DNA from 2 places in the Pantoea anthophila genome. Region 1 is predicted to be linked to the other one. Evidence: predicted binding sites of a transcription regulator. Region 1 holds the regulator's gene; the other holds the start of a gene.
What was found. Region 1 encodes PhoB, which activates phosphate uptake and scavenging genes when phosphate is short. Its sites were predicted from a motif close to CTGTCATAAAACTGNCNNAT; they were not measured.
Positions count from the first base shown of each region.

Region 2: a site for PhoB is predicted at 2,157-2,176, ahead of opgB (phosphatidylglycerol--membrane-oligosaccharide glycerophosphotransferase). Genes of this name have one in related genera too.

Region 1 is NZ_CP110473.1:3,010,668-3,014,487, reverse strand. Features, by position in the region: gene sbcD (exonuclease subunit SbcD) at 1-830, opposite strand, end outside; gene phoB (phosphate response regulator transcription factor PhoB) at 1,028-1,717, shown strand; gene phoR (phosphate regulon sensor histidine kinase PhoR) at 1,732-3,045, shown strand; gene OJ965_RS16635 (PstS family phosphate ABC transporter substrate-binding protein) at 3,065-3,820, shown strand, end outside.
Region 2 is NZ_CP110473.1:3,355,775-3,359,594, reverse strand. Features, by position in the region: gene opgB (phosphatidylglycerol--membrane-oligosaccharide glycerophosphotransferase) at 1-2,051, opposite strand, end outside; gene OJ965_RS18220 (tautomerase family protein) at 2,275-2,664, opposite strand; gene OJ965_RS18215 (LysR family transcriptional regulator) at 2,766-3,683, shown strand; gene OJ965_RS18210 (capsular polysaccharide synthesis protein) at 3,660-3,820, opposite strand, start outside.

The DNA of each region.
Region 1 (3,820 bases):
GGCTGAGTCTGCGGCACCACCAGCGGGGTGACCGCCTGCAGGCCGCTGGCCGTCAGCTCCAGCAGGAAGACGCTTTTTTCACTGCTCAGCTCATCAAAACTCAGTGGGATCGGTGAGCCGCTGTAGCGGATATGCTCGCTGCCGGCGACGCGCTGCGCGCGATGAATATGGCCCAGCGCAATATAGTCGGCGGCGGGAAAGGCACTGGCCGGGAAGGCGTCCAGCGTGCCGATATAGATGTCACGCACCGAATCGCTCTGGCTGACGCCGACGGTGGTGAGGTGACCGGTGGCGATCACCGGCAGCGCATGGCCCAGTGCCTGTGCTGCGGCGAAACGCTGCTGATAGTGGTGAGCGATCGCCTCCAGCAGCGAGGTCTGTTTGTCACGTCCCGACTGACCCGCCCGGCTGCGCAGGATGTCGCGCGGCCGCAGGTAGGGAATCGCACAGAGCAGCGCCCCTGGTTCACCCTGACGGGTGTTGAGCAGCAGCACATCATCGTCCTGCGGGGTGGCGATCACCCGGGTATTGAGACAGGCGAGCAGCTCGCGCGACTCATTCAGCGTCGCCACGGAGTCGTGGTTGCCCGCCAGCACAATCAGCTGACAGCCGCTGGGCTGCAGCGCCACCACAAAACGGTTGAACATTTCGCGCGCGTAGCTGGGCGGCGTGCCGGTATCAAACAGATCGCCCGCAATTATCAGCGCATCCACCTGATGCTGTTCAATCTGGATCAACAGCCAGTCGAGAAACGCCTGATGTTCGGCCGCCCGGCTTTTGTTGTAGAAGAACTGCCCCAGATGCCAGTCCGCAGTGTGAATAATGCGCATGATGAGTCCCTGCCGTTGTGATTCGCCCGGCGATTATACTGGCTCTGCGGCCAAAGCAAAAAAGAGTCGCTGCACTGTCATAATTGATTACCTATGTGGTTACAGGCAGGTTATGTTTTTCATAAAAGTGTCACAAATCTGACGCATAATGGCGCCGCGAATCTCAGTGACAGCCGTCATAATCAGCAGGAGAAATAATGGCTAAGCGCATTTTGGTTGTGGAGGATGAAGCCCCCATCCGTGAAATGTTGTGTTTTGTTCTGGAGCAGAACGACTATCAGCCAATCGAGGCGGAAGATTATGACAGCGCCGTGGCCAGGCTGATCGAACCCTGGCCCGATCTGATTCTGCTGGACTGGATGTTACCGGGCGGCAGCGGTATTCAGTTTATCAAACACCTGAAGCGTGAGGCGATGACGCGCGACATTCCGGTCATGATGCTGACCGCCCGTGGCGAGGAGGAAGATCGGGTGCGCGGGCTGGAAGTGGGCGCGGATGACTACATTACCAAGCCTTTTTCCCCTAAAGAGCTGATGGCGCGCATTAAAGCGGTGATGCGCCGTATTTCACCAATGGCGGTGGAAGAGGTGATCGAGATGCAGGGGCTGAGTCTGGACCCCTCGTCGCATCGCGTGATGTCCGAAACCACGCCACTGGAGATGGGCCCGACCGAATATAAGCTGCTGCACTTCTTTATGACGCACCCGGAGCGCGTTTACAGCCGCGAACAGCTGCTGAACCACGTCTGGGGCACCAATGTGTATGTGGAAGATCGCACCGTTGATGTCCACATCCGCCGTTTACGTAAAGCGCTGGAGATCTCCGGCCACGATCGCATGGTACAAACCGTTCGCGGAACAGGGTATCGTTTCTCTGCCCGCTACTGAACGGAGCCTTTACCGTGCTGGAACGCCTCTCCTGGAAGAGATTACTGACAGAACTGCTGCTGGCCTGTCTGCCCGCGCTGCTGCCTGGCCTGCTGTTTGGCGGGCTGGCCTGGTGGCTGCTGCTGAGCGTGCTGCTGGTGCTGCTGTGGCATTTTCATAATCTGATGCGGCTGTCACACTGGCTGTGGCTCGACCGCACCATGACGCCCCCTGCCGGGCGTGCCAGCTGGGAGCCGCTCTTCTATGGGCTTTACCAGATGCAGCTGCGCAACCGGCGGCGGCGGCGCGAACTGGGCAATCTGATCAAGCGTTTCCGCAGCGGTGCCGAATCGCTGCCGGATGCGGTGATCCTCACCACCGAAGAGGGCACCATTTTCTGGTGCAACGGACTGGCGCAGCAGCACCTTGGCCTGCGCTGGCCGGAAGACAATGGCCAGAACATTCTCAACCTGCTGCGTTACCCCGAATTCTCCCGCTATCTTCGCCAGCGCGATTTTGATAAACCCCTGACGCTGGTGCTGAACAATAAACTGCACATGGAATTTCGCGTCATGCCCTACAGTGAAGGGCAGTGGCTGCTGGTGGCGCGCGATGTGACGCAGATGCATCAGCTGGAAGGGGCGCGCCGCAACTTCTTTGCCAATGTCAGTCATGAGCTGCGCACCCCGCTCACGGTGCTGCAGGGCTATCTGGAGATGATGAACGACTCAGTGATGAGCGAACCTTCGCGCAGCAAAGCGCTGCACACCATGTCGGAGCAGACGCGCCGCATGGACAGCCTGGTTAAGCAACTGCTGACGCTGTCGCGCATCGAAGCGGCCCCGGCGATCGACCTGAAAGAGAAGGTCGATGTGCCGGTGATGCTGAAACTGCTGCAGCATGAAGCCGCGACGCTGAGCGGCGGCCGCCACGACATCCATTTCCACACCGATCCCCATCTGAAAGTGTTCGGCAACGATGAACAGCTGCGCAGCGCCATCTCCAATCTGGTTTACAACGCGGTGAACCACACGCCAGAGGGCACGCGGATCGATATCAGCTGGCTGCGCGGCAAACAGGGCGCGATTTTCCGGGTCTGTGACAACGGGCCGGGGATCGCGCCGGAACACATCCCGCGGCTGACCGAGCGCTTCTACCGGGTTGACAAGGCGCGCTCACGCGCCACCGGTGGCAGCGGACTGGGGCTGGCGATTGTGAAACATGCCCTGAGCCACCACAACGCGCGGCTCGATATCACCAGCGTGCCGCATAAGGAGACCTGCTTTACCTTTACGCTGCCGGCAAGGTTGATTGTCAGCAGCGTGATGCAGGAGAATGCCGTTCATTAACCGCTGCCGGAACTCTGCCATGCGCCTGCTTCTTCTCTTCCTCATTACGCTGCTGCCGGGTCTGGCGCTGGCTCAGCCCGGCACGCTCGCCGGCAATCTCAGCAGTGTCGGATCTGATACGCTGGGCTATCTGATGACCCTCTGGAGCGAGGATTTCAGCCGTCAGGCTCCGGGCGTTAACGTGCAGGTGCAGGCCTCCGGCTCCTCTACGGCCCCGACCGCGCTGGCGGCGGGGGCGGCGCAACTCGGCCCGATGAGCCGCCCGATGCAGGCGGATGAACGCCAGGCGTTTGAAGCGCGCTACGGCTACCCGCCGCTGGCGGTGCCGGTGGCCATGGATGCGCTGGTCGTCGTGGTCAACCAGCGCAATCCGCTGCAACAGATTGCGCCCTCGCAGCTTGATGCCCTCTTTTCTGTGACCCGCCTGTGCGGTGCACACAGCGTGCCGCAGTTCTGGGGCGATCTTGGCTTAACGGGCGCTGAGTGGCGTAAACGGCCGATTCAGCGCTATGGCCGCAATTCCGCCTCCGGCACCTGGGGTTTCTTCAAGCAGCAGGCGCTCTGCAAGGGCGATTTTCGCCGCGACGTAGCGGAGTTTCCCGGCTCGGCTGCGGTGGTGCAGGCGGTAGCCGGGAACCCGCGCAGCATTGGCTACGCCAGTTTTGGCTTTCATCTCAGCGGCGTCAAAATGCTGGCGGTGATGAACGATCAGGGGCAGGCGATTGCCCCGGATGCGGAGGCTATCCGCAGTGGCCGCTATCCCTGGGCGCGTCCG
Region 2 (3,820 bases), 350 kb from region 1:
CGCGCCGTGATCACCAGATCGAACTTCGCGGGCAGGGCATCGACGTAGTCGATATGCACCTCAGGCGCGAGATTGGCATTTGACCAGCGCCCCCAGCTCTCCGGACGTGAGATGCCGCTGAAGCTTTTCACACTCAGCGGCGCGCCGGGGATATCAAGCCGGAAGCTGTCAGCGCTGTAGCGGATATTGTTATCTTCGATACGGATCTGCGCCAGATTTTGCTGATAACGTGCATCGCTGATCGGCCCGTCCGGGAACTGCACCCGGCCTTTCCATTGCGGTTTGTCGATGTGGGTAACGGACGGTGTGCCGCCGGTTTGCCCCATCGCCACACAGAGATCGCCGGAGAGGGCCAGCGACGGCTGCCAGAGTCGCGCCATTTTAAAACAGCGATCGACCCAGACGAATTTATCGGCTGCCGCGAAATCGGCCAGCTGATAGCGCAGCGGTGCCGAATATTCCCCTTCCGGCATCGGCTCAACGTGTTTGTCGCTGATGCGGAACAGAATCGGCAGCTTAAAAGTGGTCCCGGAGAAGCTGAAGCTATTCTTCGTCTGATCGACGGTGAAGTTCTCCATCTTATTCGGGAAGTTCCAGAGCTGGATAATATCGGGCTTCCAGCTCATGACCTTGCTCTTCATATCGTCAAACTGCGTTGAGAGCGACAGCGAAGAGAGGCTGCTGCGGCCCAGACCTATCGCATTATCGCCGCCGAGAATATCCAGCAGCGTAGCGCCATTATCCAGCGTGCTGCGCTTTGCCTCCAGTAGCTCCGCCTGCGGTTTATCCCCGCGGATCACCATAAAGAGATTGCGACGCGGCTGTTTGATCAGCCAGGGATGCGCGGTGTTGTTCATCGCCAGATGATCGGAACTCACCACGATTACGGTATTTTTAAACCACGGTGACGCTTTGATGCGATCGATCAGCCGCGCGACGTGCTCCTGTGAACAGGCGACCGCGCTGAAGGACTGGTTTGGTTTCCCCTCAATGCTGTAGCTTCGGCGCTGACAGCTGCGCGAGATAAATCCGTCAGGATGGTGAGTGTCGACCGTCAGCGTAAACAGCGCAAAAGGTTTACCGGCCTGGGAGAGCGCCTGATACTTCTCAAAGACTTCGTCGAGCACCGTGTCGTCATAATAGCCCCAGTTATTGCGGTAGCTGGGATCGGCGACGCGGCTTTTCAGCTCCTGCGAACCATAGAGGTTGGCAGGATCGAAGCCGTGCGATTTCAGGAAGACATCCTTACCGGCAAAACGCAGGTCGGCACCCTGAATAAACCAGTTTTCATAGCCGGAGTTTTTCAGGATGTCGCCCAGACAGACATTCTGCGGATAGAAGCTGGAGAGTGACGCCGACGCATTGCCGTCAAACGGGGCAAACAGCGGAATGCCGCACTGTGAGGCGACCATGCCCGCAATCGTGTAATCGGTGCCCGGCAGCTGTTCGGTCTGGCTGAAATCGATACTCTGCTCTTTCTGACGGCTCAGCTCAGGTGCCAGGCCGGGGAAGGCAATCGGATCAAAATAGGTGCGCTCTAAACTCTCGCCATAGATATAAACCACGTTGAGGCGCGGCTGTTCAATGCGGTTACGCGGCACTTTGTAGAAGGTGTCGAAGTCAGAATCGGCCAGCTGGGTATGCGACACGATCAGCGTCGCGACCTGACGAAAGGCGGGGGTAGTCTGCACCGAGCCGATCGCGCAGGCGGCCGCCAGCAGCGACCAGCCCAGATGATGGGGACGTTTACGCCGCCGCAGCACCCAGGAGAGCAGGCAGAACAGCAGAAACAGCACGATGATCAGCCCGATGGCCGGCACCACATATTTACTGACGCCCGCGCCGGTCAGGCTGTTAGTCAGGGTATAGATCACCGCATCATTAATGCCGTCGCCGGTGAAATAGTTACTGGCGTAAAGGGTGGCGTTCAGCACCACAAATATCACCAGCAGAACAAGAACAAGCATAAACCAGAATGTGTTACGCCCGGCTTTACAGGAATAGATAGCAATAGCAGCCAGAAACAGCACGACTGACACAAATTCGGACAACGGGAAATCCTCTCTCTGCAGGGGGGCGCGGGGCGTCACGCAACCGGCCATCGTCGGGGGATGGTTTTTCGACAATCTATATTGGCTGTCATCGGGCTGCAACATATCCGGCGGATTTGTGCGAGGAAGCGCAGAGGGATTTTGTGTCGTGCCTGCCGGGCGTTCAGCAGACGTGACGGTGGCTGGCGCGCACCGTCAGCAGAGCAGGCGTCCGGGCCGCTTTTCAGAGTTTGCCGGTCAGATACTGCGCTTCGCCGTCGGCAAAACTCCAGTCGCCTTTGTCATTGGTGATAAAGCTGATCATCAGATCGTTGCCCTGCACGCCACAATGCTCACGCAGTTCGCGCGCCAGCTCCGCCATAAACCGCTGTTTCTGTTCGCTGCTGCGCGGACTGGTAAAGACCCGCACCATCACCAGATTATCGCTGCGGCTGAATCCCAGCCCGGTGTCCTGAAACACCATCTGATAGCGTTTGTTTTCATGAACAATCTGATAGCGATCCCGTTCCGGCACGTTAAAGGCGGTCAGCACGGCCCGGTGCGCGGCATCCAGTAATGTACGCAGCTCAGATTCTGAACGACCCTCAATAACATCAAATTGCAGCAGTGGCATAGCGGTTTCTCCTGAGAAATAAGAGGCCTATGGTGACGGCTTTATCCGGCGGGAAAAAGCGCGTAGCCTGAAATGATTATTCATTATTGTGAACAATGCTGATGAAAGAGATGAAGACAGACACCCTGTGGGAGCATCTGCACTGGCTGACGGTACTGGCAGAGCAGGGCAGTTTCACCCGCGCGGCAGCGCGGCTGGATGTCAGCAAAGCGGCGATGAGCCAGAAGATCAAAGAGCTGGAGGAGAGAGCGGGTCTGATGCTGGTGCAGCGCACCACGCGCAGCGTGCGGCTTACCTCCGCCGGTGAGAAGCTGGTGGAGGAGCTGCGCGAGCCTTTTGCCCGCATCGAACAGAGTTTTTTCAGCGTGCGGGATACCGCCGGGCCGGTGCGGGGTCTGGTGCGCATCACCGCACCCGTGGCGTTTGCCCGCCAGCAACTGGTGCCGCTTATCGGCGAGTTTCTGCGTGACTATCCGCAGGTACGCCTGCAGCTGGATGTGACGGATCGCCTTGTCTCGCTGAGCAGCGAGGGGTTTGATCTGGCGATTCGCCACTGTGACACGCTGCCGGAAACGCACGTGGCGCTGCCACTGTGCGACACGCAGACCGTGCTGGTGGCCTCACCAGCCTATCTCAGGGCGCAGGGCGTGCCGGAGAGTCCGCAGGTGCTGGCGCAGCACAACTGCCTTTACTACCCGCGCGGCGTCGAGTCACCGCGCTGGCGGTTTGTCGCGCCGGGGGAGAGCGAAACGGTTCAGGTGCAGATTCAGGGCAGTTTTGCCACCAACAACAGTGAATCGATCCGCGATGCGGCCCTGCAGGGTCTGGGCATTGCCATGCTGCCCGACTTCAGCGCCCATGAGGCGCTGTCAGCGGGATCGTTACAGCGGGTGTTGCCGGAGTGGCAGCCGGTCGGCGCTTTTGCCGCCCGCCTGTGGATCGTGCGACCCTGGGCGGCACAGGTGCCGCGCGCGGTCACCACCTTTACACACTGGTTACGCGCCCGCTTTAACCACTGAGGGCAGTGCCAGTCCCGGTGAACGGGTATGCATCATCTCCCCAATCAGGCTGCTGCGGTTATAGAGGCCGATGCGCAGATTGAAGTCGAGATGCAGCCGCTCATTGCCGGTTAACTTAATAATCGGTGGCGGCGTCT